Cryptosporangium arvum DSM 44712: one gene and its partner. The protein of the gene in region 2 interacts with the protein of the main gene of each other region in a pairwise test. Links are inferred from orthologs where the notes say so. Each region holds a gene or a part of one and is shown on either strand. Other genes may lie near its edges.

Region 1 (14,884 bases), 4.6 Mb from region 2 along the record:
ACCGATCAACCCATCACCAACTGGGCCGGAAATGTCGTTTTTTCGACCCGGACGCTGCACCGCCCCACCAGCGTCGACCAGGTCCGTGAGGTGGTCGCGGACGCCGAGCACCTCCGGGTGCTCGGCACCGGGCACTCGTTCAGCGCGGTCGCCGACAGCGACCGGGCGCTGCTCACCGTGGCCGACCTCCCGCGCCGCATCGAGATCGACGCCGAGCGGCGCTCGGTGACGGTCAGCGCGGGCACGCGGTTCGGTGAGCTCGCCCAGGTGCTCGACCCCGCCGGGTGGGCGCTGCACAACCTCGGCTCGCTGCCGCACATCAGCATCGGCGGCGCGGTGGCCACCGGCACCCACGGGTCGGGCGCCACGAACGGCTGCCTGGCGTCGGCGGTGAACGCGATCGAGCTGGTCACGCCGAGCGGCGAGCTGGTGCACCTCGCGCGCGGCGACGAGAACTTCGACGGGTCGGTCGTCACGCTCGGCTCGATCGGCGTCGTCACCGCGCTCGGCCTGGACATCCAGCCGCGCTACGAGGTCGAGCAGCGCGTCTACGACCGCATGTTCCTCCCGGCGCTGCGGGTCAACCTGCGCGACGTGCTGACCGCGGCGTACAGCGTCAGCGTGTTCCTGACCTGGCGGCGGCCGTTCGCCGAGCAGGTCTGGGTCAAGCACCGCACCGACGCCGGGGAGTGGCCGCACGGGCGGGACTGGCTCGGTGCCACGCTCGCGCCCGGCCAGCGCAACCCGGTTCCCGGTCAGGACCCGGGCTTCGCGACCCAGCAGGGCGGCGCCCCCGGGCCCTGGCACACCCGGTTGCCGCACTTCCGGCTGGAGTTCACGCCGAGCGCCGGTGAGGAGCTGCAGACCGAGTACCTGCTGCCGATCGAGAACGCGGTCCCGGCGCTCGACGTGCTCAGCGCTCTCGCCGACCGGCTCGCCCCGAACCTCTACGTCTGCGAGCTGCGGACGGTCGCCGCCGACGAGCTGTGGCTGTCGGAGGCCTACCGGCAGGACAGCATCGCGCTGCACTTCACCTGGCGGCCCGATCCGGAGGCGGCCCGGCCGGTCGTCACCGCGCTGGAGGAGGGGCTGGCCCCGCTGGGCGCGCGCCCGCACTGGGGCAAGGTCTTCTCGATGGAGCCCGCGGACGTGGCGGCCCGGTACCCGCGCTTCGCCGACGCACAGGCGCTGATCCGCCGGTACGACCCGGACGGCAAGTTCCGCAACGCGTTCACCGAGCGCTACCTGGACCAGGTCTAGACCTGTTCGGCGGCCTGCTGGCGGTCGATCCGGGCCAGCACGACCTGCGCGGCCTCGTCGTCGAGGGTGCGGGCGATCACCGAGATCGAGAGCGCCTCGCGCTGCCGGTCGAACCGGTCGAGCGTGGCCGGGTCGGTGGGGGTCGCCACCTCGCCGCGCACCAGCCGGCCGCCCCGGACCCGCCGCCGGGGCCGGCCGTCGCGACGGCGGCGGCCGGGCCGGGCGTCGTCGGGGAGCGACGGCACGGTGCCGGCCTCCGCGTCGGCCGCGATCCGCTCGGCCAGCGCGAGCTGCTCCAGCGCGACGCGGTCCTCCTCGCTGGTGTCGATCCGGAGCCTGCGGGCCAGCAGCGCGAGCGTCGGGCCCTGCACCAGAAGCGTGCCGAACACCACGAAGTAGGCCAGGAACTGCAGCGTGTCGCGGTGCGGGAACGGCGCGCCGTCCTCGGTGAGCAGCGGGATGCCGCCGGCGGCGCCGAGCGTCACGATGCCGCGCATCCCGGTCCAGGACAGCAGCGTCTGCTCTTTCCAGCCGAGCGCCTCGGGGATCTCCGGTGCCCGCCCGCGCCGCTCGGCGACCTGCTGCAGGCGCTCGTCCCAGCGCTTGCGGAACAGCGGGTCCTGCAACCGCCGTTGCAACGACTGGTTGGCCAGCAGCCGTCGCCCGAAGACGACCGCTACCCAGGCGAACCGGACCGCGATGACGACGACCAGCAGCACGACGCCGGTGAGCAGGGTGCGCCCCAGCGGCTCCCCGGACTCGCGCAGGTCATCGATGACGAACTTCATCTGCAGGCCGGTGTAGGCGAAGACGAACGACTCCAGCAGCGCGCCGAGTACCGGCCAGACCTCGCGCTCGGTCATCCGGGTCCGGAACCCCAGGCGTTCACGCCTGCGGTTGCCGTACTCGGACTCGACCGCGACGTTGAACCCGGCCACGACGACCGCGAGCACCCCGGACGCGTGCGCCTCCTCGGCCGCCAGGTACGCGGCGAACGGCACGACCAGCCCGACCGCGGTGCCGAGCGTCGGGTCGTCGAGCCGGCGGCGGATCGCGGTGGCGAGGTTGCCCAGCGCGAAGCCGATCAGGACCCCGACCAGCGCGGACCACGCGAACAGCAGCGCCCCGTTGTCGATGAACGTCTCCTCGCCGCCGGTGGCCGCGAGCGCGATGCTGAACAGGGTGAGCGCCATCGCGTCGTTCACCAGGCTCTCGCCGGTGAGGATCGCGGTGACCCGCCGGGTCAGGCCGAGCTCCTGGCCGTGGGCGGTGATCGTCACCGTGTCCGGCGGCGCGACGATCGCGGCCAGCAGCAGCGCGACGCTCGCGCCGAGCGCGGGCATCATCAGGTCCACCGCGATCCGGGACAGCCACGCGGTGAGCAGCACGAGCACGACGCCCAGGCCGAGGATCGCGCGCAGGTTGCGCAGGAAACTGAAGAACGAGAACTCCAGCGCCGCGGCGTAGAGCAGCGGCGGTACGACCAGCCCCAGGATCAGCTCCGGGTCGAGCTCCAGCCGGGGGAGCCCGGGGACGAACGACACCGCGGCCGCCGCGATCAGGATCAGCAGGCCGGGCTGGGCGTTGACGCGACGCCCGAACGCCGAGATCGCGATAGCTCCCAGAGCCAGCAGAACGAGCAGGATTCCGGCGTTCACGCCGGGCAGCCTAGCGACGCTCGTGCCGGGGGCCCCGGCTAGGCTGCCAGCGTGGCGGAGAAAAAGACCCGCGGACGCCTCCTGCTGATCGCGCTGCTGGCCGTGGGCCTGCTCGCCGCGGTCGGCACGCTGAGCGCGGCCTGGGTCGGCCGGGACGAACCCGCCGCGACGGTCACCGCGTCGCCGACCGCCGGGGTCACCACCGCGGCCCCGACGCCGATGACCAGCGAGGAGGCCCGGGCCGAGTTCTACCGGCAGCACCCGCGGGCGACCGGCTGGTGGCAGTGGGTGCTGATCGGCGGTCTGCTGGCCGCGCTCGCGGTCATCGCGGGGTTGTTGCTCACCCGACCCAGAACCGAGAAGTAACCTCCGTTTTCATGACCGCTAACGCGCGTTCCGGACCCCCGAGGGACAAGCCTCCCGCTCCGGCACCGCCCCCGCCTCCGGCCTGGCGCCGCTACCTCATCCCGATCGGCGTCGCACTCACGTTGTTCCTGCTGTTCTTCCCGTTCGGACGCATGGGCGTGAAGACGGTCGAGTACGGCACGCTCAGCGACCAGATCGCCGCCAAGCGCGTCGACACGCTCGAACTGCGTGCCGACGGCACGATCACCGGCACGTACCGCGCGAACTTCGACGACGGCGCCGACTTCACCTCGCACTACCCGACCGGCCTCAACGGCCCGGACGACGCGTTCCTCGCCGCGGTGAAGGACCCCGACGTCGTGCCGCACTTCACCGCCACCGGCGCCAGCAGCTCGTTCTGGGGCATCCTGCTCTCGCTCGCCCCGCTGCTGCTGTTCATCGCGTACTTCTGGTGGATCGGGCGGCAGGCCCGCAAGGGCGCCCAGCTCGGTGGCCTCGGCGGCATGTTCGGCGGGGTCGGGCGGTCCACCGCGAAGGTGATCGACTCCGAGCGTCCGGACACCACGTTCGCCGACGTCGCCGGGTACGAGGGCGTGAAACGGGACGTCACCGAGGTCGTCGACTTCCTCAAGCAGCCCGACAAGTACGCCGCGGCCGGTGCCGTCGGGCCGAAGGGCATCCTGATGGCCGGGCCGCCCGGCACCGGCAAGACGCTGCTGGCCCGCGCGGTCGCGGGCGAGGCCGCGGTGCCGTTCTTCGCGGTCACCGGCTCCTCGTTCGTCGAGCTGTTCGTCGGCGTCGGCGCGTCCCGCGTGCGTGACCTGTTCGCCGACGCGCGCAAGCGGGCGCCGTCGATCATCTTCATCGACGAGATCGACGCGATCGGCCAGCGCCGCAACACCGGCGGCTTCGCCAGCAACGACGAGCGCGAGCAGACGCTCAACCAGCTGCTGGCCGAGATGGACGGGTTCGACCCGTCGACCGGTGTCGTGGTGATCGCGGCGACCAACCGGCCCGAGACGCTCGACCCGGCGCTGCTGCGGCCCGGGCGGTTCGACCGGCAGGTGGCGGTGCCGCTGCCGAACCAGGCCGAGCGGGAGGCGATCCTCGCCGTGCACGCGCGGGGCAAGAAGCTCGCTCCGGACGTCGATCTGAACGCGACCTCGCGCGCCACCCCGGGGTTCTCCGGCGCGGATCTCGCGAACCTGCTCAACGAGGCGGCGATCGTGGCGGTGCGCGACGGGCGGGCCGAGGTGCGGGCGGCCGACCTCTCGCAGGCCCGCGACCGGGTGCTGCTCGGCCAGCGTCTCGGGTCGAACTTCCTGCTGCCGAACGAGAAGCAGAGCGTCGCCGTGCACGAGTCCGGGCACGCGCTCGTCGCGGCGCTCTCCCCGGCCGCGGACCCGGTCGACAAGGTCACGATCCTGCCGAGCGGGATGGCGCTCGGCGTCACCGAGCAGCTGCCCGAGGCCGAGCGTCACCTGTACTCGCAGTTGCAGCTGACGACGACGCTGTCGGTGCAGCTCGGCGGACGGGCGGCTGAGCTGGTGGTGTTCGGGGAGGGCTCGACCGGGGCGTCGAACGACCTCGCGAAGGCCACCGAGCTGGCGACGCGGATGGTGCGCGAGTTCGGGCTCTCGCCGAAGCTCGGCCCGGTCGGGTACGCCAGCGACCAGCCCCAGTACCTCGGGGTCGGCGGGCCGGACCGCGCGTACAGCGAGGAGACCCAGCGCGTGGTCGACGAGGAGGTCGCCCGGCTGCTGCGCGAGGCCGAGAGCCGCGCGATCGACCTGCTGACCCGCCACCGCGCCGCGCTCGACGAGTTGAGCGGCGCCCTGCTCGAGCACGAGACCGTGGACGGGCGCACCGTCCACGAGATCGCCGACCGGGCGCAGGCCGCGGACCCGGCGGCCTGAGCCCGGAGGCCACCGGGGTCCGGGCCCCGGTGGCCTCAGGCGTAGTCGTCCCAGGCGGGCAGGGGCTCGCCCGCGATCGAGGCCACGAGCCGGTCGAGGTACCAGCGCCAGCCGGTCTCGATGTCCCCGGCCGGCGTCCCGGCGGTGAGGCGCTGCTCGAACACCAGCGTGGTGCCGGAGCCGCGCCCGCTGAGCGTCACGGCCAGGTGCCAGACGCCCCCGTCGTAGGACGGCATGTCGACGATCAGCCGGTGCGGGGGTGAGCACTCGACGATCTCCACCGTCTCCGGCTTGCCCTCCTCACCGCCGGCGTCGAGCTCGCCGGTCGACGTGAACTCGACCGTGCCGCCGGTACCGCCGGTGCCCTCGTAGCGGCCGATCCAGCGGGCCAGCCGGTCGGATTCGGTGATCGCGGCCCACACGTCCTCGATCGGGTCGGGGAACGCGCGGTGGAGCACGATCGTCTCGGTGCCGTCGTCGTTGCGCCGCACCTCACCCTGCGGACCGGTGACCATCGCCGACCTCCTTGTTCCCGCGCCGCCCTCGGCGCAACTCGGTCTCCAACGCGTCCAGGCGTTCGGCCGGGGACGGTCTCCGTGCGGGCGTGACCCGGCGCAGCCAGGCGTCGACCTCGGCGAGCGGCGCGGCGGCCAGGTGGTACACCCGCTCCTGCCCGCGGACCTCGGACGACGCGAGCCCGGCGTCACGCAGCACGCGCAGGTGCCTGCTCACCGCCGGCCGGCTGATCGCGAAGCGCGCCGCGATCGCCCCGGCCGTGGCCGCGCCCTCGCGCAGCCCGGCCAGGATCTCGCGGCGCACCGGATCGGCCAGCGCCTCCCAGACGGACACGGGGTGAGCGTAACAGATCGCTTATATAAGCAAAGCGCTACGGGTTGTGCGTCGATTGTCCGGGTATCCGGCGCCGCATGGCGACAGTGCGACTGCGGCGCAGCGATCTCTCGAAACCCGGCTACACCCGCCGGCGCTCGGGCACCGGCTTCCGGTTCCTGGACCCCGACGGGCGCCCGCTGCCCGCCGACGAGCGCGCGCGGGTCAAGGCGCTGGTGATCCCGCCGGCCTGGCGCGACGTCTGGATCTCGCCCCACGCCAACGGCCACATCCAGGCCGTGGGCACCGACGACGCCGGGCGGCGCCAGTACCGCTACCACGACGTCTGGCGGGAGAAGCGCGACGAGGCCAAGCACGACCGCGTGCTGGAGGTCGCCCGCCGCCTGCCGAAGCTGCGCCGCACCGTGGCCCGGCACCTCGACCACCGGGAACTCGACCGGCAGCGCGTGCTCGCGGCCGGCGTGCGCCTGCTCGAGCTGGGCCTGTTCCGCATCGGCGGCGAGGTGTACGCGGCGGAGAACGGCAGCTTCGGCCTCACGACGATCCGCAAGAAGCACGTCGCGCTGCAGCGGGGCACGATCCAGTTCCGCTACCCGGCCAAGAGCGGGATCGAGCGCACGATCGAGGTCCGCGACGACGCCGTGCGCCGCGTCGTGATGGCGTTGCGGCGACACCAGGACGACGAGGACGACCTGCTCGCCTACCGCAGCGGCGGGCGCTGGTACGACGTCAAGAGCGAGGACGTCAACGACTACCTGCGCGAGAACGCCGGGGTCACGCTCAGCGCCAAGGACTTCCGGACCTGGCACGCGACCGTGCTGATGGCGGTCGAGCTCGCGCTCGCCGGCGACCCGCCCGACGCCGAGCGGGCCCGCAACAAGGTCGTGCGGGCCGCGGTCGAGGACGTGTCGGACTACCTCGGCAACACCCCGACCGTGGCGCGCGCGTCGTACGTCGACCCGCGGATCATCACCGCCTACGAGCAGGGCCGGTCGATCCGGGCGACGCTGGACCGCCTCGGCCACGACGAGCCCAATGTGCTGGCCGCGCAACCCGCGGTGGAAACCGCGGTGCTACGGGTGCTGGGCGGGAAATAGTCTGGTCGGCGTGCAACCCGAACGAGTCCTGCCGCTTGTCGTCCGTGTCGAGAAGGCGGCGCCGCCGTCCCGCACCGACGCGCTGGAGGCCGCGGCCCGGGCCGTGCTGCTGATGGTGACGACCGACGACCCCCAGTGGCGGGAGGACGTCGACGCGTGGGCGGGCAACCGCATCCGCAAGGTGGTCCGCCGGGCCCGCGGCGCGGAGTGGCGGCGGGCGCTCGCCCTGCCCGGCACCACGGTCACGACCGGCTCGGCCGAGGTGCGTGTCTACCCGCCGATCCCGCTCGACGAGTGGCCCCGCGACCTCGCGCGCCTGCAGGTCAGCGGCACCGAACTCGACGACGCGGCCCCGCCGCCCCCGCCGGCCGCCGGCACCCCGCTCGTGCTGCTCGCGCCCGACGTCGAGATGACCGCGGGCAAAGCGATGGCCCAGGCCGGGCACGCCGCCCAGCTGGGCCTGTGGTCGCTGGAACCGGCCGTGGCCGCGGCCTGGGCGGCGGACGGCTTCCCCCTCGCGGTGCGGGTGGCGACCGCGCGGCAGTGGGCGGCGGCCGACGGCCCGGTGGTGCACGACGCCGGCTTCACCGAGGTGGCCCCGGGTGCGGCCACGGCGGCGTTCTCCTGGAACCCCGGGGACCGCTCGCTCACCTGACCGCCGCGGACGCCCGGTGGGAGGTCGGTGCCCGGTGGGCGGCCGGCGGGCCGCCCACCGGGCCGGGACTAGTCGCGCGGTGCGCCCTCGGACCACGGGGGCATCTCGTGCGCCTCGATGCGGCGGGTGTTCTCGGCCAGCACCGCCTCGCGGGCGTCGGGCTCGAGCCGGTCGACGTAGAGGATGCCGTTGAGGTGGTCGGTCTCGTGCTGGAGACAGCGGGCGAAGAGCCCGGTGCCGTCCACCCGGATCGGCCGGCCCTCGATGTCCTGGCCGGTCACCGACGCCGTCGCCGGGCGGGCCAGCGGGGAGAACTCCAGCGGTACCGACAGGCAGCCTTCGTCGTCCTTGTCCTCCTCGACGCCCGGTTCCGGCGGCAGCAGCACCGGGTTGACGATCGCTCCGACGTGGTAGAAACCGGTCTCGTCGGGACAGTCGTAGACGAACACCCGCGCGTCCACGCCGATCTGGTTCGCGGCGAGCCCGACCCCCTCCGCGGCGTCCATGCTCTCCAGCATGTCGGCGACGAGCTGTTTCAGCTCGTCGCCGAAGTCCGTGACCTCCTGGCACGGCCGGTGCAGCACCGGGCTGCCGTGTACGGTCACCCGGCGTGGCCGGCCCTCGGGCAGACCGACCTCGGCCGCCCATTCGTCGATGTCGAGTTCATTCGGCACCCCAGCATTATCCCGATGCCGCCGTGAACCCCGGGGTTCACCTCACCGGAACTCATGCGCCTACCCGGCGCGGACCGCGTACCGGTGCATCGTGACGCCCTGGTCGAACGTGCCCTGCTCGAGCAGGTCGAGCTCGACCGTCACGTCGTGGTCGTCGAACAGCGGGCGCCCGGTACCGAGGATCGCCGGGTGGGTGAAGAGCAGCAGCTCGTCCAGCAGCCCGGCCCGGAGCAGCTGCGTGGCGACCGTCGCGCCCCCGACGCCGATCGTGCCCTCGGCGCCCGCCCGGAACGCCGCGAGCTGCTCGATCGCGTCGTCCCCGCCGACGATCCGGGTGTCGTGCCCGGCGGTGCGGCGGGTGCGCGAGACGAGCACCTTGGGCGTGTTGGTCCAGATCTCCCCGTACTCCCGCAGGAAGTCCGGAAGCGACTCGTCGTGGCGGGCCGCGGGCCAGAACTGCTCCATCGTCTCGTAGATGACGCGCCCTTGCACCATCGCGGTCAGCGCCTTCGCCCGCGCGTTGAACTCGCGGTGCAGCGGCTCGCCGATCCGCAGCCAGTCGCCACCCCCGTCGTCGCCGGGCGTCCGCTCGATGCGCAGGTCGAGCGAGACGTTCATCCAGTACGCGAAGCGGGCCGTCATGGCGGCACTCTACGACTAGTTCCGGGGTCGGGTGGGTACGTGGCTCGCGTGGTGCTCCCACGGGAGGAGCGTCCGGAGAGGAGCGTGTGATGACCGAGACTCCGAACGAACCGGCCGTGCACGAGCGCAGCGGCGCCGACGTCGCCGAGGCGGTGGGTGCCGCCGAGCACGACAGCGCCCTGCACGAGACCCACACCCACCCGGAGCGGACGAAGAGCGGCGAGTCCCACGTCGAGCGCTCCCAGGGTGACCCGGCGATGACCGAGCCCCCGTCGGGTGCCGAGACCGAACTGGGCAGCTCAGCCGCCGCGGCCCAGTCGGTCCGCGGCGCCCGCGCGAGCGACCGGATCGCCGCTGACTAGACCTCATCGGTCCGCCCGGCGGTGCCGCCGGGTAGGTGTGGCCCGGCCCGGCTTCGACGTCTCCGGCGCGTCGCGGCCGGGCTTCGGCTTTCCGGCCTGGGCTCTGTCGCCCGGGCCGGGCCTAGGGAGTGCCGGCGCGCAAGGCGTCGATGACGCTCTCGAGGTGGCGGCGGACGGCCCGTTCGGCGCCGCCGGGGCTGCGGGCGCAGATCTCGTCGATGATCGCGAGGTGTTCGGGGAGGGAGACCTGGGGGCGGCCGGGGCGGAGCGCGAGGCGGAACTGGTGGCGGACGTTCTGGGCGCGCAGGCGGGACAGCACCGCGGCGGCGACCGGTTGATCGGCGATCTCGCGGATGCGATCGTGCAGCCGCTGGTTGAGGTGCGAGTACGTGACGACGTCTCCGGTCGTGACGGCCTCGCGCATCGCTTCGCCGAGGTCGCGTAGCTCGGTGATCCCGGCGTCGGTGATGCGCTCGGCGGCCTTGGCGGCGCACAGGCCCTCCACGACCATCCGGACCTCGGTGATCTCGACCGCCTCGGCGGTGCTCACCGCCCGGACCCGGGCGCCCCGGTTGGCGATGCGCTCGACGAGTCCTTCGTGCGCGAGCATCAGCAGCGCGGTGCGTACGGCTCCGCGGCTGGCCGCGTACCGCTCGGAGAGCTCGGCCTCGACGAGCCGCTGCTCGCCGACGAGGTCCCCGGCGAGGATCGCGCTCCGGATCGCGGCCGCCACCCGATCGGCATCGGCCGGTGCCGAGCCCGAGCCGACGTCGGCCGTAACCGGATCCGACACCGCGTCGGCCGTCACGGGCGGGTCCGTCTCCGGCGTCACGTGGTGATCTCCGAGGTCTCGTGTGAACTGCTAGTCACTTTAGGCACGCGCCCAACACCACCCCACCGCGCCCGGCCCCACCCTTGACAACACCTCCGCTCCTCCAGATTGTTAACATTATCGTGCACAACACCGGGAGGAAGCGTGACGCCGCCCTTACCCGTTGTCCTCGCCACCCCGCACCGCGGACCGGCCGCGTGAGAACCGTGATCGTGACCGACGTGCCGCGCCCACCCCGGCCCGCCCTCGAGGCCCTGGCCACCGTCGGGGTCGCGACCGTCCATGAAGCCCAGGGCCGCACCGGCTACCTCGGCCCCGACCTGGTGGCCCGCGTCCCCGGGGCGCACGTCGCCGGGTCGGTCGTCACCGCGGTCTGCTGGCCCGGTGACAACCTCATGATCCACGCGGCCGTCGAGCAGTGCGCCGACGGCGACGTCCTGGTCGTCACCACCACCTCACCCTGCCGCGACGGGCTCTTCGGAGAGCTCCTGGCCACCTCCTTGCGCCGTCGCGGAGTGCGTGGCGCAGTGCTCACCACCGGGGTCCGCGACGTCGCCGCGCTGCGTGCGATGCCGTTCCCGGTCTGGTCGGCGGCGGTCAGCGCCCAGGGCACGGTGAAGGCGACGGCGGGCGCGGTGAACGTCCCGGTCGCCGTCGGCGCCACCCTGATCCACCCCGGCGACGCGCTCGTCGCCGACGACGACGGGGTCGTCGTGGTGCCCCGGGCGGCGGCCGAGACGGTCGTGATCAAGGCCCGGGAGCGGGAAGCCACGGAGGACGCCACCCGCGCGGCGCTGGACGCCGGCGAGCTCGGGCTCGACCGGTACCGGTTGCGGCCGCTCCTGGAGAGGCTGGGCGTCACGTATGAGCGGTACTGACGGTATCCCGTTCCTGCTCCTGCGCGGCGGCACGTCCAAAGGCGTCTACTTCCTCGCCGACGACCTGCCGGCCGACCCCGGCACCCGGGACGACCTGCTCGTGCGGCTGTTCGGCTCGCCGGACGAGCGCCAGGTCGACGGGCTGGGCGGCGGGCATCCGCTCACCAGCAAGGCGGCGGTGGTCAGCCGCAGCACGGACGACCCGGGCGCCGACGTCGACTACCTGTTCCTGCAGGTCGTCCCGGACCGCGCGGCGGTGTCGGCGCGGCAGCCGTGCGGGAACGTCCTCGCCGGCGTCGCGCCGTTCGCGATCGAGCGGGGCCTGGTGGCGGCCGGGCCGGAGACCACGACGGTGCGGATCCGGATGGTGAACACCGGCGGCCTGGCCGTCGCGACCGTGCCCACGCCGGGCGGGCGGGTGCGTTACGCCGGGGACGTCGAGGTCGCCGGGGTCCCGTTCCCCGCCGCCGGGGTGACGCTGCGTTTCGCCGACGCCCCCGGGCCGCTGCTGCCCACCGGCCAGGAGCGCGACGTGCTCGACGGCGTGCCGGTGACGCTGGTGAACAACGGCATGCCGGTCGTCGTGGTCCCGGCCGACGCGCTCGGTCTCGACGGCGACGAGGCGCCGTCCGAACTGGAACGCGACTCCACGCTCCGCCGGAGCCTCGAGCGCCTCCGCACCCGCGCCGGCCTGCGGATGGGACTCGGCGACGTCACCGCGGCCACGGTGCCCAAGCTGGTGCTGGTGTCCCCGCCCCGCGCCGGGGGCACGCTCACGACACGCACGTTCATCCCGCACCGCGTGCATCCCGCGATCGGTGTCCTGATGGGCCTGAGCGTGGCCGCCGCGGTGCGGATGCCCGGGTCGGTGGCGGCCGACGCGGCCGGCCCGGTGTCCGGCGGGCGCGTCCGCCTGGAGCACCCCACCGGCACGTTCGAGGCCGTGAGCACGCCCGACGGGCTCGCGGTGGTCAGCAGCGCCCGCAAGATCGCCGACGGTATCGCCTGGCCCAGGGAGGCATAGATGTTCACCGAGCGGGTCCGCGACGTGGCTCACGTCGGTTCGGTCGAGCTGTTCACGCCGGTGCCGGACGAGAGCCTGGCGTTCTTCGTCGACCTGATGGGCATGAGCGAGACCGGGCGCCGCGGCGACTCGGTCTACCTGCACGCCTGGGACGACTACGAGCGGTTCACGATCAAGCTCACGGCGCGGGACCGGGCCGGGATCGGCCGCACCTACCTGCGAGCGGCCGGTCCGCAGGCGTTGCGGCGCCGGGCCGGTGAGATCCCGGGCCGGTGGGTCGAGGACGAACCGGGCCTCGGCCCGGTCTACCTCTGCCAGGACCCGGACGGACACGAGATCGGCCTGTACTGGGAGACCGAGCGGTTCACGCCGGTGCGGCCGCCGGCGTTGAAGAACCAGGCCGACCGGTTTCCCGGCCGCGGCGCCAACGTGCGGCGGCTCGACCACGTCAACTACCTGGCGGCCGACACCCCGGCCTGCGGCCGGTTCCTCGCCGAGCGGCTCAAGGCCCGCGCCACCGAGCAGATCGTCCGTGACGACGGGGTGCCGGCGGCGATCTGGTACACGGTGTCCGACAAGTCCTACGACCTCGTCTACACCACCGACCGGACCGGGTCGAACGGCCGCCTGCATCACGTCGCGCTGGCCACCGACACCCGCGACGACATCCTCCGGGCCGCGGACGTCTGCCTGGACAACGGAATCCACATCGAGACCGGGCCGCACAAACACGCGATCCAGCAGACGTTCTTCCTCTACGTCTACGAGCCCGGCGGCAACCGCGTCGAGCTGTGCAACGCCGGGGCGCGGCTGGTGCTCGCCCCGGACTGGGAGGTGATCTCGTGGACCCCGGCCGAACGCGCGAAGGGCCAGGCCTGGGGCCTCAAGACGATCGAGTCATTCCATACTCACGGGACGCCGCCGGTCGGGTGAGCCACGCGGTGACGTCGCCGGCGGTCTGGGGCCGGCTGATGAAGTAGCCCTGGGCGGTGTCGCAGCCCCACTGGCGCAGCATGTCCAGCGACCCGGCGTTCTCCACGCCCTCGGCGACCACCGCCATGCCCAGCGCGTGCGCGAGCTGGATGCTCGACCGCACGATCGCCGAGGCCCGCTCCTCGGTCTCCAGGTGCATGACGAACCGCCGGTCCAGTTTCAGCTCACCCGCGACCAGCAGCCGGTGCAGGTGGGCGAGCGTCGAGTGGTCGGTGCCGTAGTCGTCGATCGACACCTTGATGCCGAGCGAATGCAGCTCGCGGACGGTGTGGTGGGCGGGTTCGGAGTTCTCCATCGCGGTGGTCTCGGTGATCTCCAGCGTCAGCGCGGTCGCCGGGAGGCCTCGGTCGCGCAGGATGCCGACGACCAGGTCGGTGAACCCGGCCGACTCCAGATCGGCGGCGGACACGTTGACCGCCACCGACAGCTTCAGGTTGGCCCGGCGCCACGCCACGCACTGGTCCATCGCCTGCACCAGCACGTTGTGCGTCAGCTCGGGCATCGCGCCGATCTCGTCGACGATCGGCAGGAACGCGTCGGGGTAGAGCAGGCCGTGGACCGGGTGCTGCCAGCGCACCAGCGCCTCCACCGCGCTCACCGCGTCGGTCTGCAGATCGAGCTTGGGCTGATAGTGCAGCACCATGGCCGGGCCGGCCACGTCGCGCCGCAGGTCCTGGGCCAGCTGCAGGTGCCTGCGGGCGGCCTCGTCGTCGTTCGCGCGGTAGAACGCGTGCCCGCCGCCCGCGCGTTTGGCGCAGTACATCGCGATGTCGGCGTGGCGCAGCAGCACCTCGGCGGAGACCGCGTCGCCGTCGGCGCTCGCGATGCCGATGCTGACGTCGATCTCGATCGGGACGCCCGCGATGTCGAACGGCCGCCGCAGCGAGACGCGCACCCGCTCGGCCAGCGCGACCACCGCGTCGTCGGCGAAACCGCGGGACGCGCAGACGATGACGAACTCGTCGCCGCCGAGCCGGGCCAGCAGGTCGCCGTCCCGGGTGACCTCGCGGAGCCGGTCGGCGGCCTGCCGGAGCAGCTCGTCGCCGGCCTGGTGCCCGAACGAGTCGTTGACCTGCTTGAACCGGTCCAGGTCGAGGAGCAGCCCGACGACGGTTCGGTCGGCCGGCGAGGCGCGCAGGTCGTCGAAGTACTCGGCGAAGCCGCGCCGGTTGGCCAGGCCGGTCAGCGGGTCCCGGCGCGCCTCCCGCTGGCGGGCCTCACCGACCACGGTCAGCTCCCGGAACGACCAGCGGAACCGGGCCAGGACGAGCACGAGCGTGGTCCCGGCGAGGCCGACGGTCGGCGTCGAGAGCTCGATCCGGCTGGCCGCCAGCAGCACGAGGAGCGCCCCGGCGGCCGAGGACGCGGCCAGCCCGGCGCGCACGAGCGTCGGCCGGGCCGGGTTGTGCTCCCCGACGCTGCCCAGCCAGGTCGAGCAGCCGATGACGCCGAGCGCGACCGCGTACCCGAGGTCGACGGAGGACCCCGGCTGGTAGCTGCCCCGCAGCACGTAGCTGGTGTCGGCGACGGTCAGCGCGACGATCCCGGCGGTGAACACGATCAGGTCGCGCCGGCCCTTCCAGGTGCCCACCGCGATCTGGCAGCAGAGCGTGCCGGCCATCAGCGCGTCGGCGAACGGGTAGGCCAGCGTGAGCACGCCCGCCAGGCCGTCCGCGTG
Region 2 (15,008 bases):
CCGAACGCGCTGCCCAACTACCAGGCACGCGGGTTCAAGGCCTACCGCACCGAGGAGCGTCCCTAAGCCCGGTAAGCGCGGTTGACGGCGCTCACCACGGCCTTCAGCGACGACGTCACGATGTTGGTGTCGACGCCGACGCCCCAGCGCACCTGGTCCTCACCGATCGCGCACTCGATGTACGCGGCGGCCTGGGCGCCACTGTCGGCGGACATCGTGTGCTCGGTGTAGTCCAGCAGCCGCACCGGGATGCCGGCCGCGTCCAGCGCGGTCACGAACGCGTTGATCGGGCCGTTGCCCGACGCCTCGACCGTCTTCTCCACGCCGTCCAGCACGATGTCGAACGAGACCTGGTCACCGACGTTGTGGTAGCCGCGCAGCGCCAGCCGGCCCCACGCGTTGTCGGGGTTCGGCAGGTACTCGTCGCGGAACACCGACCACATCGCCTCGGGGCTGACCTCGCCGCCCTCGTTGTCGGTGATCTTCTGCACGACCTGCGAGAACTCGATCTGCAGCCGGCGCGGCAGGTCGAACTGGTGCTCGGTCTTCATGACGTAGGCGACGCCGCCCTTGCCGGACTGCGAGTTGACCCGGATGACCGCCTCGTAGGTGCGGCCGATGTCCTTGGGGTCGATCGGCAGGTAGGGCACCGCCCAGCGGAAATCGTCGACGGGCGTGTTCGCCGCCGCCGCGTCCCGCTCCATCCACTCGAAGCCCTTCTTGATCGCGTCCTGGTGCGATCCGGAGAAGGCCGTGTAGACCAGGTCGCCACCCCACGGGTGCCGCTCGTGCACCGGCAGCTGGTTGCAGTACTCGACCGTGCGGCGTACCTCGTCGATGTCGCTGAAGTCGATCATCGGGTCGATGCCCTGGCTGAACAGGTTCATGCCCAGCGTCACCAGGTCGACGTTGCCGGTGCGCTCGCCGTTGCCGAACAGGCAGCCCTCGACGCGGTCGGCACCGGCCAGCACACCGAGCTCGGCGGCGCCGACGGCCGTGCCGCGGTCGTTGTGCGGGTGCAGCGACAGGATGATGTTCTCGCGGTGCGCCAGGTGCCGGTTCATCCACTCGATCGAGTCGGCGTAGACGTTCGGCGTCGCCATCTCGACGGTGGCGGGCAGGTTCAGGATCACCGGCCGGTCGTCGGACGGCTCCCAGATGTCGCTCACCGCGTTGCAGACCTCGGCGGCGTACTCCAGCTCGGTGCCGGTGTAGGACTCGGGGGAGTACTCGAAGCGGATGAACGTGTCGCCCATCGACTCGGCCAGCTTCTGGCACAGCCGGGCGCCGTTGGTGGCGATCGCGGTGATGCCCTCGCGGTCCAGGCCGAACACGACCCGCCGCTGCAGCGTCGACGTCGAGTTGTACAGGTGGACGATGGCTTGCTTGGCGCCGCGGACGGAGTCGAACGTCCGGTGGATCAGCTCTTCGCGTGACTGCGTCAACACCTGGATCGTGACGTCGTCCGGGATCAGGTCGTCCTCGATGATCTGCCGGATGAAGTCGAAGTCGGTCTGGCTGGCCGCCGGGAAACCGACCTCGATCTCCTTGTAGCCCATGGCGACGAGCAGCTCGAACATCTTGCGCTTGCGCGCGGGGCTCATCGGGTCGATCAGAGCCTGGTTGCCGTCACGCAGGTCGACCGCGCACCACAGCGGCGCCTCGGTGGCTTGCTTCGACGGCCAGGTGCGGTCGGCCAGATCGATCGGCGTGAACGGGGTGTAGCGGTGGATCGGCATCCCGCTGGGACGCTGAGGGTTGCGGATGAAGCTCATTGCCAGGTGCTCCTGAAGTCTTGGCGAGTGCAAGCCGGCAAGCACGCCAAGCGCCGCGACGAGGAAGCCGGCTCGTTAACTGGCCTCGCCGCGGCAGAGAAGGAGGAGTCCCACCATCCGCACGCCTTTCACCATAGCAGCACGAAAGGCCGCGGCTTTTCGCCGCGGCCTCTCGTGAAGGTGGATCAGCTGCCGACGCCGGCCGGAGCCGCGCCACGCAGACGTAAAACGTACTCGACGAGCGAGATGAGCAGCGCCTTCGTCGACTCGCGGCCACGGGCGTCGCAGTTGATGATCGGTACTTCCTGGCCGATCGTCAGCGCGTCACGCACGTCCTGCGTCGTGTATGGCTGAATGCCGTCGAAGCAGTTCAGACCGACGACGTACGGCAGCCCGCGCTGCTCGAAGAAGTCGACGGCGGCGAAGCAGTCGGCCAGGCGACGAGTGTCGACCAGCACGACCGCACCGATCGCGCCACGCACGAGCTCGTCCCACATGAACCAGAACCGTGTCTGCCCGGGGGTACCGAACAGATACAGGATCAGATCCTCGTCGAGCGTGATACGGCCGAAGTCCATCGCCACCGTGGTGGTGGACTTCCCCGGGATCTTCGAGGCGTCATCGACGTCGATCGCGGCGGCAGTCATCACCGCCTCGGTCGTGAGCGGACGGATCTCCGAAACCGACCCGACGAGCGTGGTCTTGCCCACGCCGAACCCGCCCGCGATGACGATCTTGGCCGAGGTGGCGCGGCTCGCCGTCACCCGCGGCGGGCGGCCGGGGCTAGAGCTTCCGAAGTCCACTGAGCACCCTTTCCAGCAGATACGTTCCGAGCTGGTCGTCGAGCCTGCCGGGCTCGTGCACATCCAGCATTCCGGCCTCGGCCATGTCGCCGACGATCACTCGGGCAACCCCGAGAGGTGTGCCAAGATACGCCGCGATTTCCGCCAGCGACTGCACTTGCTGGCAGAGCTCCACGATCCTCTGCCACTCGTGCCGGGCAGATCCGGCCTCGCGGTCACCACGTGCGGTGGCCGTGACCAGTGCCTCCATCGCGATGTCGACCCGGGATCTGGTTCGCCCCCCGGTCATCGCGTACGGGCGCACCAGCGGCCCGCTTTGATCGACGTACTCGGTACTCATCGCGCGACGTCTCCTGTCGTCCCTCAGCGCGGAAGGCTGGCGTGGAGTTCAGAGCGTAGGGCAGGCGTGAGCACCTGTCCCACTCGCTCCACGAGCAGTGCCATCTCGTACCCGACCTGACCGATGTCACACGCACGCGATGCGAGAACGGCCAGGGAAGATCCGTCGCTGATGGACATGACCAACAGGAAGCCGGTGTCCATCTCGACGACGGTCTGGCTGACGCTGCCGCCCTCGAAGCAGAGCGCCGCGCCATGGGTAAGGCTCACCAGGCCGGAGGCGATGGCTGCCAGCTGGTCGGCCCGGTCCCGAGGCAGGCCGTCGGAGACCGCCAACAGCAGTCCGTCGGCGGACACGGCCACGGCGTGGGCGATGCCGGGGACGCGGTTGGCGAAGTTCGCCACCAGCCAGTTGAGGTTCTGGGCATCGTGGCTCAGCGAGCTCACATCTCCTCCTGCGTTTCAGGTGAGCCGGCAAGGGTCGTACCGGTCGGGGACGGGCGCCCGGCCTGACGCCCTTGCTCAAGACCGCTGCGGTAGCTGGACAGAACGCCCCGCACCGCCTCGGGAGACCGGTGGGAAGTCGGGCGAGAAGCTTTCTTCGCCGCCGTTTCCACACGGCCCGGCACGAAGTGTGCCATCGGAACACGCTTCGGTAGACCCGTCTTGGTGGTACTGCTGGGAGCCGCTTCGGCGACTGCCTGCGCAGCGCGCCATCCGGCGTCCGCCGGAGACTCCCATGCGGCCGTGGCGGGCTGGCGTGCAGCACCGACGCTGACCGGCTCTTCCTGCCGTTCCATGCCACTGGGGGTGGCCGGCTCGTCCGCGTTGCTGCCGTTGGTCCCGTTGCTGCCGTTGCTCCCGTTCGGGCGCGGGCGGCTCCAGGCGGCGGTTGCGTTCTGGGCGAAGGGCACCTCGCCGCCGACCACCGGAGAGACCGGCGCTTCGGGGAGGCGAGTGGTTTCGGGTGCCTGCTTCTCTTCCGGCTCCTCCGGCGCGGTGCTCCGGGCGGCGCCGGGAGCCTCCGGCACCCGCGGCGGCGACCACGAGGAGCCGTTGTTGCTGCTGCCGTTGCGCGGCGCCGCGGTGGTGCGTGACCGGAACCACTCCGACTCGATCGCGTCGAAGATCGGGAGCGGCATCTCGATCGTCGGGTCCGAGTTCGGCGGGTCCGACGGGCCGGCGCGGAAGATCTTCTGCGCGCCGGTCGCGTTCGACCGGTCCGACGAGGCCTCGCGTCGCAGCGCGGCCATCGCGTCGGCGGCGGAACCGCCACCGGCCCGGCTCGGCGAGGTCGGTGCGGCCTCGGGAGCCTTCTGCGCCGGAGCCTGAGCGGCCTGGGCGGCCGGGGCCGGCGGCGCGGCCGGGCTGGTCGGCGCCAGCGGACCGGTCGGCGCGATCGGCCGGGTCTGCTGCTGCGGCACCTGCGCCTCGCGGCTCGCGAACGGGTCGCGGACCGGCAGCGGCGTCGGGCCGCCCGGCGTCGGGCCGGCGGGCTTCGGAGAAGGCGCCGGGAAGCCCGGCTGGGTGGTCGCGGCGTTCGGCGAGGACTGCTCGTCGGCGACCGGACGCGGGATCCCGCCCGTGCTCCAGGTGAGGTCGGGCTCGCGGGCCTCGTTCGGCGCGGTCTCCGGTCGGAGGTCGCCGAGGATGCTGTGCGTCCCGGTGGCCGCGGCGGCGGCCGGGTCACGGATGATCGGCACCGGCCGCGTGGGCTCCGACCAGCTGGGGTCGGGCTGCTCCTCGACCGCACCCGGAGCCGTGAACGGCGGCTGGGCCGGCGTCGGCGTGGTGGGTGCGAACGGGAAGCCCTGCGCTCCGCTGTCGTCACGCTCGTCGCGCCGGGGCAGCGGCTCCGGGGTCACCGGGCCGAACAGGTCCCGGGCGCTCGGCTGGCCGTGCGACGGCGGGCCGTACTGCTCGCGCTGGTTGTCCTGCTCCTCGGCGTCCTGCCGGACCCCGCCGAACGGCGGCGCGCTGCGCTGCGCCCACGGGTCGGACGCGTTCTGCTCCGCGGCCGGAGCGAACGGCTGCTCGGGCTGCTGGTGCTGAGGCTGCTGGTGCTGGCCCGGCTGGCCGAACGAGGGCTGGTTGCCGCCGAACGGCGTCGGGGGCAGCTGCGGGGCACCGCCGAACGGCGGCTGGCCGGGCGTCGGGGCGCCGAAGTTGCCGGTGGGCGCGTAGTGGGCGTTCGCGGCCGGCAGCGCGGGCTGCTCGCCGGTGCGGTCGACCCGCTCCGACGTGACTCGCTCGACCGGACGGTCGCCGTGCTCGTCGCTCTCCGCGGCCGGCAGCGGCGCCGGGACGACGGGCTGGTCGCCGTGGAGAACACCGGACGGAAGCGTGACGATCGCGAGGACACCGCCACCGGACGCGTCCCGCAGCATGACCTTGACGCCGTGGCGGGAGGCCAGGCGGCCGACCACGAACAGGCCCATCATGCGGGAGACCGCGATGTCGAAGACCGGCGGCTTGGCCAGGCGCTCGTTGAACTCCGCGAGCTGCTCGCGGCTCATTCCGATGCCCTGGTCCTCGATCTCGATGATCACGTGGTCACCGACCCGGCGGGAGTCGACGACGACGTCGGTACGCGGGGAGGAGAACGACGTCGCGTTCTCCAGGATCTCGGCGACCAGGTGGACGAGGTCGTTCACGGCCGCGGCCGAGATCTCCACCGAGTCGTCGATCGATCCGAGCTTGACCCGGGTGTACTGCTCCACCTCGGCGGTGGCGGCCCGGAGGACGTCGACGAGCGGTGCGGGGCGGGTCCACCGGCGACCGGCGTCGGCACCGGCGAGGACCAGGAGGTTCTCGTCGTTCCGCCGCATTCGGGTGGCGAGGTGGTCGAGCTTGAACAGCTCGGAGAGGCGGTCGGGGTCGCGCTCGCCCTGCTCCAGGCCGTCGATCAGGCGGATCAGGCGGTCGACCAGGAGCTGCGAGCGGCGGGAGAGGTTGACGAACATCGTCGAAACGCTCTGCCGCAGCTGCGCCTGCTCGGACGCGACCCGGACGGCCTCGAGGTGGACCGCGTTGAACGCCTGGGCCACCTGGCCGATCTCGTCGCCGGAACGGATGTCCAGCGTGCGGGCCCTGGTCTCGGCGCTCGCCTGGGCGGCGGTCTGCTGGTCGGCGTCCTGCAGCCTGCGGACGACCTCGGGCAGCGACTGGTAGGCCACCTCGAGGGCCGAGGACCGCAGCCGGACCAGCGGGCGGACCATCGAACGGGCGACGGCCAGCGAGACCAGCAGAGCGATGACCAGGGCGGCGAGCGCCACCGTGATGACGATGATCGTCTTGCGGATCGCGTCGTCGCGGAAGTTGGCGGCGGCCTGGACGGCGTCGGCGCTCAGCTTCTCTTCGACGTTACGGAGCACCGAGTCGATCTGGGTGCTGTCGGCGACCCACTGCGTCTGCGTCGTATTGATCTCGGCGCCGATCGACGTCTTACGGATTCGGGAGGCCGCCGATCGGTACGGGCCTTCCTGGCTGACCGTGTCGTTACGGGCACCGCGCTGGGTCGGCGTCGCGGTCTCGCCGAACTCCGTGTTGAACGTCTCCTGCTCGGTGGCCGCCTGCGTGACTTCCTTGAACGACTCGTTCGTGAACTTCTTGTCCTGGTCGACGAGGACGTCGAGGACGAGCACCTGTTCCCGGCCGATCGACTCCTTGTACCGGGAGAAGACCGACACGGCGGCGAGCTGGTCGGAGAGGTCACGGTCGTCGGCGGCACCGGCGAGCCGGTCACCGATCTTCAGGAGGTCGCCGATCAGCGTCTCGTACTTCTGCGCGGCGAGGTTGACCGTCACGCCGCCGTTGCGGGCCTGGTTGAGCAGGTTGTTGCGCCCGTTGACCAGCGTGGTCGAGCCGCGGGTGACGCTCTGCAGTTCGCTCTGGATCGGCGCTTTCGTGTCGGCGTCGAGACGACCGGCCTCGGCCAGGAACTGGCGGAGGGTGGCGTCGGTCGTCGTGCCGGCCTCGATGAAGCGGCGAAGCGGCGGGTGCGTCTTCCCCTCGCCGGGGTTCGCGACGTAATAGGCGGCCGCGGACCGCTCCAGCTGGAGATCGTTGACGAGCGTCGAAGCCTGGCTGCCGAGGCGCGCGAGCTGCTGCACCTGCTGTGCCGATTGGGCCTCGTCCGTAACGATGTACGTCAGGATGCCGGCGAATAAGAACATCGCCATCAACGGGACCAAGGTGATGAGAACGACCTTGACCCGGATGGGAGCGTTACCGAGGAAGCGCTGACTGCGGGTCAGAGGCCGGTTGACCGGCTGCTCGGGGCCCGAGTTACTCCGGTCCTCGGAGGGCGTTCCGGCGTTCGGGACCCGCCTGACCGGCCCCTCTGAGGTGGCGGCCGGACGTAAGCCCTTGAGGGACGTGGGCACGACTCCTCCGTCTACTGTCGCTACTGGCGAAACGCGCCCCCGCGGCCGGTGAGTAATTCTCACCCACCGGCGGTGTTCGCTGTGGCATTGCACCACGATCCAGACGAGGTGGAAAGCGCGACGGTTCGCAGTGGGGCCAGATGTCCCGCAATGACCTGATACCGGGTGAGAATCTCGTCTACCCGGCGTTGCGGAATCCTCCGAACGTGGGAGGTGGCGCGCATGTGGTCACACCAGTCACAGGCATTCGTGACATTCCGTGATGTCTTGACGGAAGGCGACCTGACGATGGCGCGACGTGACGAGTCTCCCACGAGTGGTCAATCGGATACCACCCGGGGTGCCTGGCCGCAAAAACGGGCTGCGACCGCCGGTACCCTGGGCACGGAACTCTGCCTGGTGGGTGCGTCCTGCCGGGCCGTACGGAAGGAGCGACGTGGGACTCGTCGTACAGAAGTACGGCGGCTCCTCGGTCGCCGACGCTGAGCGGATCAAGCGGGTAGCGGAGCGCATCGTCGCTACCCGGAAAGCCGGCAGCGACGTCGTGGTCGTGGTCTCCGCGATGGGTGACACCACTGACGAGTTGCTCGACCTGGCCGGCCAGGTCGCCCCGGTTCCCCCGGGGCGCGAGCTCGACATGCTGCTGACGGCGGGTGAGCGCATCTCGATGGCGCTGCTCGCGATGGCGATCCACTCGCTCGGGTACGAGGCCCGTTCGTTCACCGGCTCACAAGCCGGTGTGCTCACCACCGCGCGGCACGGCGCCGCGCGCATCATCGACGTGACGCCCGGACGGATCCAGGGCGCGGTCGACGAGGGCGCGATCGCCATCGTCGCCGGGTTCCAGGGCGTCGCCCAGGACACCAAGGACATCACGACGTTGGGCCGCGGTGGTTCCGACACCACGGCGGTCGCGCTCGCCGCGGCGCTGAAAGCCGACGTCTGCGAGATCTACACGGACGTGGACGGCGTCTACACCGCGGATCCGCGGATCGTGAAGAACGCCAAGAAGCTCGAGACCGTCGTGTACGAGGAGATGCTGGAGCTCGCCGCCTGCGGCGCGAAGATCCTGCACCTCCGGTCGGTGGAGTACGCCAGGCGTTACGACATCCCGATTCACGTCCGCTCGTCGTATTCGAACAAGCCCGGCACGATCGTGGCCGGGTCGATGGAGGACCCTTCCGTGGAGCAGGCGATCATCTCCGGCGTCGCGCACGACCGGAGCGAAGCGAAGATCACCGTCGTGGGCGTACCCGACCAGCCCGGTATCGCCGCGTCGATCCTGCGCACGGTGGCCGACGCCGAGATCAACATCGACATGGTGGTGCAGAACATCTCGGCCGCCGCGACCGCGCGCACCGACATCTCGTTCACGCTGCCGAAGGCCGACGGCCCGGCGGCGATGGCCGCGCTGCAGAAGGTGCAGCCCACGATCGGCTTCGACCGGCTCATCTTCGACGAGCACATCGGCAAGGTCTCGGTCGTCGGCGCCGGCATGCGGTCGCACCCCGGCGTCATCGCCTCCTTCTGTGAGGCGCTGGCCAAGGTCGGCGTCAACATCGAGATCATCTCGACGTCGGAGATCCGCATCTCCGCGGTCTGCCGTGACACGGACCTGGACGCCGCGGTGCGCGCCGTGCACGAGGCGTTCGAGCTCGGCACCGACGAGGAAGCCACTGTCTATGCGGGGAGCGGACGATGAGCCGGAAGCCCACCCTCGCCGTCGTCGGAGCCACCGGTGCGGTCGGCACCGTGATGCTGTCGATCCTGTCCGAGCGCGCCGACGTCTGGGGAGAGATCCGGCTCGTCGCCTCGAAGCGGTCGGCCGGCAAGCGCCTCGTCGTCCGGGGTGAAGAGGTAGAAGTACGCCTGCTCGAGCCGTCGGTGTTCGACGGCGTCGACGTGGCGATGTTCGACGTTCCGGACGAGGTGTCCGCGCAGTGGGCGCCGATCGCGGTTTCGCGCGGCGCGGTGGCGGTCGACAACTCCGGCGCGTTCCGGATGGACCCCGACGTGCCGCTCGTCGTGCCCGAGGTCAACGGGGCCGCGGCGGCCAACCGGCCGAAGGGCATCATCGCCAACCCCAACTGCACCACGCTGACGATGATGGACGCGCTCGGCGCGCTGCACGCGAAGTGGCAGCTCACCGAGCTGGTCGTGGCGTCGTACCAGGCGGCGTCCGGGGCCGGGCAGCCCGGCGTCGACCGGCTTCACGACGAGCTCGGCGTGGTCGGCGGCCGGCGTGACCTCGGCGTTCGCGCCGGTGACGTGCGTGCGGCGCTGGCCGAGAAGCTCGGTGACCAGGCGTCCCCGTTCCCGGCCCCGCTGGCGCTCAACGTCGTTCCGTGGGCCGGGTCGCTCAAGGACGGCGGCTGGAGCAGCGAGGAGCTCAAGGTCCGCAACGAGTCGCGGAAGATCCTCGACATCCCTGACCTGCGCGTCTCGGCGACCTGCGTGCGGGTTCCGGTCGTGACGACCCACTCGCTCGCGGTGCACGCCACGTTCGCGTCGCCGGTCACCGTGGACGAGGCGCACGAGGCGCTGGCCGAGGCGCCGAACGTCGTCGTCGTCGACGACCCGGCGAAGGGCGAGTTCCCGACGCCGGCCGACACCGTGGGTGCGGACCCGACGTTCATCGGCCGGATCCGGCAGGCGCTGGACTTCCCGAACACGCTTGATCTGTTCATCACCGGCGACAACCTGCGTAAGGGTGCCGCCCTGAACACCGCGCAGATCGCCGAGCTGATCGCGGCCGAGCTCAGCTGATGCCCGTGGTGAGCGTCGACGTCACGGGGTCGGCGCTCACCAAAGCCGGATGAATGCGCATAGTCCGATCGCGGGTGGTTAGTCCACCTCTGTGCCCAAAACCGCGTTGATAGTGATCGACATGATCACCCCGTACGACTACCCGGACGCCGACCGGCTGCTGGCGTCGGCCGAGCAGGTCGTACCCGCGATCTCGACGCTCATCGAGCGCGCGGACGTGCCGGTGATCTACGTCAACGACAACTTCGGGTCGTGGACGTCGAACCGTGACTTGATCTATCAGTCGGCGCTCGACGGCAAGGCGCCGCACCTCGTCGAGCCGCTCCGGCCGGGAGACGAGACGATGTTCGTGGTGAAGGCGCGGCACTCGATCTTCTTCCAGACGCCCCTGGAGTACCTGCTGGGGTCGCTCGACGTGACCCGGCTGGTGATGACCGGGCAGGTCACCGAGCAGTGCGTGCTCTACTCCGCGCTCGACGCCCACATCCGGCACCACGAGGTCGTCATCCCGAAGGACGCGGTGGCCTGCATCCACCCGCACCTCGCCGAGGCGGCGCTGGAGATGATGGAGCTGAACATGGGTGCGCAGGTGTGCAGCGCCGAGGACGTGCGACTTCGCACGTAATAAATAGGTGGCGCGGGCCGGTAACGTCATTCCCGTGATCAGCTGACGAGCACCCACGCCGCGTGACTACTCCGCGGTCCGTCGTCCACCGTGCTCAGCTGACCGTCTCCTTTTTCGTCGCTGGGCACCCCTCTGTTCGGAGGTCGCCACATGCGTGCACTGTCTACCAACGAGCCCTCGGAGCCCGGGCTGAGCCGGGCCGAACGCCGGGCCGCAGCCAAGGGTCGGAAGGGCTCCGTCGAGTCGCCGCGGGCCGTGGAGCTGCCCGGCCGCGGCAAGAACGTCGTTCACGACCGCAGCCGCTACGCGATCCGTCGCCGCGGCTGACTTCACGCGCGCCGGCCGTCCTGCCCCCTCCCGCAGGACGGCCGGCGCAGTCTCAGACGGACTCGATGAGCGCCGAGACCAGGACGGCCAGCACGAGCGCCGTCCACATGAGCACCCGAACCACACCGGCCAATGCGCCGAGCGCCGTCGCCGCCACCCGGGCCGCGGTCACGACGACGACCGCGGCGACGGCAGCGGCTCCCGCCACGGCCCCCGCGGCCCCGGTGACGAGCCAGGGAGCCACGTCGGCGCCGGACGAGTCGGCAGGTGCGCAGCCGGACAGCACCACCAGCACGATGACCGTCGCGAAGAGAACCGCGAACACGCGAGATCCGCGCTTCGGCCCGGCGACCGCGACGATGAGGATCGCGAACACGATGAGCAGCCAGCCGGCGACCTCGTGGGCGATCGCCACCGCGCTCGCGGCGACGAGTTCGGCGGCCTTCGGAATCCGTAGCCGGGCATCCGTAAAAATGCTTACCTTGAGCATGGTGGGTCACCCCCATGAAGGCACTGCGGTGCCGGCGGAGATGACCCCGCCAGCAGGGAACACGGACACCCCTGGCCTTCGCGCCAACGGACAGCCGGGGGTGTTCGTTCACAAGTACGCCGTATGCCGCGCCGTTGCGGCGACCGACCGATTCGAGATGTGTTCGAAGAGTCGTGTCGTCTCGGCCTCCCAGGGGCCGCGGAAACAGGGACTACGTCGTCGAGCGCCGACGAGAGTCGGGCCAGCGTAGGCGCGGGCCGTCAGCTGAAACCAGAAGCTGACGTCGCCTGGCAATTGCCAATTAAGCCGGGACGATCCGCTGGTGTCAGCCGGAGCGTCGGGCCGGGTTCGAGCCCGGACGAGAATCATTTGCGGCGACGCTGCCGCAGAGAGCGGGACTAATCGTCTTATGCGGACGAATTCGGCCGGCACGTGCGCCTCAACGGTGTCGGGAGTCCCACGGCTAGCCCCCTTCGCTCACCTGACGCTCCCGCACCGGGCGGGACGTCGCCGAATACCGTTACTAACGAGTAGAGCATTCAGCTGAACGGCTGACAATAGCTGAAGCTATTGTACCCACAATATTTAGGTTGATCGGTGACGGGTGTGAACAATGAGGCTTATGGGGCGGTAAGGAGGGCTCGTGGATCGGCCTTGCGGGCTGCTCTATCGTCAGGGGGTAACTAAACTTCTCTACTTCAGTGAAGAAGGCTGAACATGTCAGCCCAGGGTCAGGACTCGGTGTCGCCACCGGTGCGTCTCGCGCGCAAGCTGCGTGACCTCCGGCGATCCGGGCTGGGGCGGCGCTTGACGCAGGAGCAGCTCGGCCAGTTGCTCGGCGGCGCCGAGCCACTCAGCGCACCGCTGATCTCGTCCTGGGAGCGGGACACCCAGCCGACGGTGCCGCCGGAAGGCCGGGTGCGCGCCTACGCCAGGGTGTTCGCGACCCAGCGCTCGCTGAGCGAGGGAATCGTCGAGGAGGACGATCTCTCCGAAGTGGAGAAAGAGCACCTCTACGAACTGGAGAGCGAGCTCGTCGGGCTGCGCGCGGCGGCGATCGGCGCGGCGGAGGCCGACTCCCCGTCCGCGGGAGCGGCGGTCGCGGAGCCACCCATCGGTCGAGCGGTCGGCTACGGCACCTGGCACTTCGGGGATCAGCGCCCGGTCGTCATCGTCGCTAGTGAGCTGCCGGTCGATGAGCGGCCGGGGTACGCCAGTTCGTCCAGTCCCGACTACGTCGAACTGTTCCGCTACGCGGACCTGGATTCGATGGTCGAGGCGTATGGGCACATCCGGGCCGCCAATCCGCAGAACAACCGGGTCCGCTTCCGTCCGGCGAGCGCGCTGACGCGAGACGACTTCGCCAGCCACCTCGTCCTCCTGGGCGGCGTCGACTGGAATCCGGTCACTCGCGACCTGCTCCGCCGGATGCACCTGCCGGTCCGCCAGGTGTCGGCCGACAACCGGGTCCAGGACGCGTACTTCGAGGTCGTCGAGGGTGACCGTCGACGTCAGTTCCGTCCGCAGGTCATCGCCGACCAGGGCGCGGCCGAGCTCATCGAAGACGTCGCGCTGTTCTACCGCGGGCCGAGCCCGCTCAACCGCCGTCGCACCGTGACGATCTGCAACGCCATGTTCGGGCGGGGCACGCTCGGCGCCGTGCGAGCGCTCACCGACGCCTGGTTCCGCGATCGGAACGAGAGTTACCTGGCTGAGCGCTTCGGGGACGCCGAGGAGTTCCTGCTGCTCATCCGGGTGCCGGTCTTCGCCGGGAACACCCTGACCCCGGACTGGACGCTGGAAGAGAATCGGCTCTTCGAGTGGTCACGCACGGCGGGCCAAACGCGGTGACGGCGCGGAACAGTTGGGTTTCCCCCCATCACCACGGGTCGCACCGCGACCTGTTGCGGCCGGTCCGAGTCTCCGCGCCGAGCAACGCGCACGTCGACATGATCGCGGTTCCGACCAGCAGGCCGGTCTCCTATCTCGCGCACGCGGTCCGGCTGGCGGAACGACTGGACTGCACGTTGTTGGTGCTTGCCAGTGGCAAGTGCTCGGCGTCCGAAGTCGTGCGACGCTACGGCGCTCGTCTCGACGACCGGCTGATCGTGATCGACGTCCCGATCGGTTACGCGCAGAGCGAGCCGATGTTCCGCTTCCGCGCCGACGCCGTGGCGCCCGAGGTCACGACGCGCCCCAGCGACACCAGCGTGAAGCGCAACCTCGCGCTGGTGCTGGCCAAGTCGCTCGGCGTCCGCGCGCTGTTCTTCCTGGACGACGACATCATCGTGCCGGACTGGGTCGACGTCTGCCGGGCCGCGGCGGTGATGGGGCGCGGCCACCGGGCAGCCGGGTTGTTCGTCGACGGATATCCCGACAACTCGGTGGTGTGTCACGCCAACCGGCTGACGGGCGGCCAGCAGGACACGTTCGTCGGCGGCGGGGCGTTGATGGTCGACGCGCAGCAGGCGACCGGGTTCTTTCCGAACGTCTACAACGAGGACTGGTTCTTCCTGCTCGACAGCGCCGCGGACCGGGCCGTCGCCACGACCGGCACTGCGGTGCAGCGGCCGTACGACCCGTTCCACAGCCCGCACCGCGCCCGCGGGGAGGAGTTCGGCGACGTCCTCGCCGAAGGTCTGTTCTGGCGCCTCGACCTGGGTGACTCCGTCCGCGGTGCCGATGCCGCCTTCTGGAAGCGGGCGTTGGACCGACGGCTCCACTTCATCGACGAGGTGCAGGAGCGGGTCGGCCGCATGCGTGACGCACCCTCGCTGCGATGGCGAATCGAGGCGTCTCTCGAGGCCGCGACGCTGGCCCATCACACGTTCACACCCTCGATCTGTGCGCACTACCTCGAGAGCTGGCTGCACGACCGGAAGGGCTGGAACAGGCGGCTGGCGCGCATGCCGTTCGGCCGCCCGCTCGGAGAGTTGCTCGCTTCGCTGCACCTGACGCTCGCCGGCACGGCCGACCCAGGTATGCGCACGATTCCGGCCCCGACCGTCGTCATGAGCCCGGATCCCCAGCCGCTCGCCGACTCGCACGGTGAACCGCTGTGGGGGCTGCGCAGTCCGCTGACGGTGGCAGCGGCCGGGCGGCGAGCGAGCGTTCCGAGCGTCGACAGCTCACTCACCGCCTGACCGGAGCTCAGCCGGGCACCTTGTCCAGGAAGCCGTAGACGCGGCGGACGCGGCCGTCCGCGAACACCGCCACGTCGAACCCGACCACGAGCGCTTCGCCTCCGGCCGGGCCCAGCTCCCACTGGAAGCGCGCCTGCTCGTGATGGGCGTCCACCGGGCCGGCGAGCCGGAAGACCAGGCCCGGGAACTGGCTCTGCACCGCACCGATCGTGGCGTCGATGGCGTCGCGCCCCTCGGCCACTGCGAGCGGGTCCGTGTACAGAGCGTCGTCCGACCACACCGCGTCGATCTCGGCGCGGCGGCGCTCGGCGTCGGTTTCGTTCCAGGTTTTGAGGTATCGAGTGACGAGTTGTTC

The links.
Region 1: the proteins of CRYAR_RS01095 (region 2) and def interact in binary tests that used the Escherichia coli proteins (3 or more experiments, as listed by UniProt). The link is inferred for Cryptosporangium arvum DSM 44712 from one-to-one orthologs.

The regions. Positions count from the first base shown.
Region 1 is NZ_KK073874.1:4,860,608-4,875,491, reverse strand. The notes cover bases 6,673-9,548. They hold def (peptide deformylase), read right to left. Parts: upstream 8,476-9,548; coding sequence 7,870-8,475; downstream 6,673-7,869. Other genes in these bases: CRYAR_RS21890 (hypothetical protein), read left to right, coding at 9,207-9,479; CRYAR_RS21895 (dihydrofolate reductase family protein), read right to left, coding at 8,536-9,117; CRYAR_RS21905 (aminoacyl-tRNA hydrolase), read left to right, coding at 7,157-7,801; CRYAR_RS21910 (DNA topoisomerase IB), read left to right, coding at 6,673-7,146. In the rest of the region: CRYAR_RS21940 (FAD-binding protein), read left to right, coding at 1-1,260; CRYAR_RS21935 (cation:proton antiporter), read right to left, coding at 1,257-2,918; CRYAR_RS48150 (hypothetical protein), read left to right, coding at 2,970-3,284; ATP-dependent zinc metalloprotease FtsH, read left to right, coding at 3,296-5,200; CRYAR_RS21920 (SRPBCC domain-containing protein), read right to left, coding at 5,236-5,715; CRYAR_RS21915 (metalloregulator ArsR/SmtB family transcription factor), read right to left, coding at 5,693-6,049; more of CRYAR_RS21910, read left to right, coding at 6,127-6,672; CRYAR_RS21885 (FCD domain-containing protein), read right to left, coding at 9,601-10,212; CRYAR_RS21880 (4-carboxy-4-hydroxy-2-oxoadipate aldolase/oxaloacetate decarboxylase), read left to right, coding at 10,509-11,189; CRYAR_RS21875 (PrpF domain-containing protein), read left to right, coding at 11,176-12,213; CRYAR_RS21870 (VOC family protein), read left to right, coding at 12,214-13,146; CRYAR_RS21865 (putative bifunctional diguanylate cyclase/phosphodiesterase), read right to left, coding at 13,097-14,884. UniProt on the Escherichia coli protein: Removes the formyl group from the N-terminal Met of newly synthesized proteins. Requires at least a dipeptide for an efficient rate of reaction. N-terminal L-methionine is a prerequisite for activity but the enzyme has broad specificity at other positions.
Region 2 is NZ_KK073874.1:216,408-231,415, forward strand. What follows is about bases 8,035-11,034. They hold CRYAR_RS01095 (aspartate-semialdehyde dehydrogenase), read left to right. Parts: upstream 8,035-9,000; coding sequence 9,001-10,068; downstream 10,069-11,034. Other genes in these bases: CRYAR_RS01090 (aspartate kinase), read left to right, coding at 8,035-9,004; CRYAR_RS01100 (cysteine hydrolase family protein), read left to right, coding at 10,160-10,693; CRYAR_RS46675 (hypothetical protein), read left to right, coding at 10,844-11,020. In the rest of the region: CRYAR_RS01060 (GNAT family N-acetyltransferase), read left to right, coding at 1-66; leuA (2-isopropylmalate synthase), read right to left, coding at 63-1,775; CRYAR_RS01070 (GTP-binding protein), read right to left, coding at 1,961-2,578; CRYAR_RS01075 (DUF742 domain-containing protein), read right to left, coding at 2,559-2,918; CRYAR_RS01080 (roadblock/LC7 domain-containing protein), read right to left, coding at 2,942-3,364; CRYAR_RS01085 (sensor histidine kinase), read right to left, coding at 3,361-7,098; more of CRYAR_RS01090, read left to right, coding at 7,739-8,034; CRYAR_RS01105 (hypothetical protein), read right to left, coding at 11,073-11,510; CRYAR_RS01110 (helix-turn-helix domain-containing protein), read left to right, coding at 12,228-13,361; CRYAR_RS42480 (hypothetical protein), read left to right, coding at 13,415-14,653; CRYAR_RS01120 (nuclear transport factor 2 family protein), read right to left, coding at 14,661-15,008.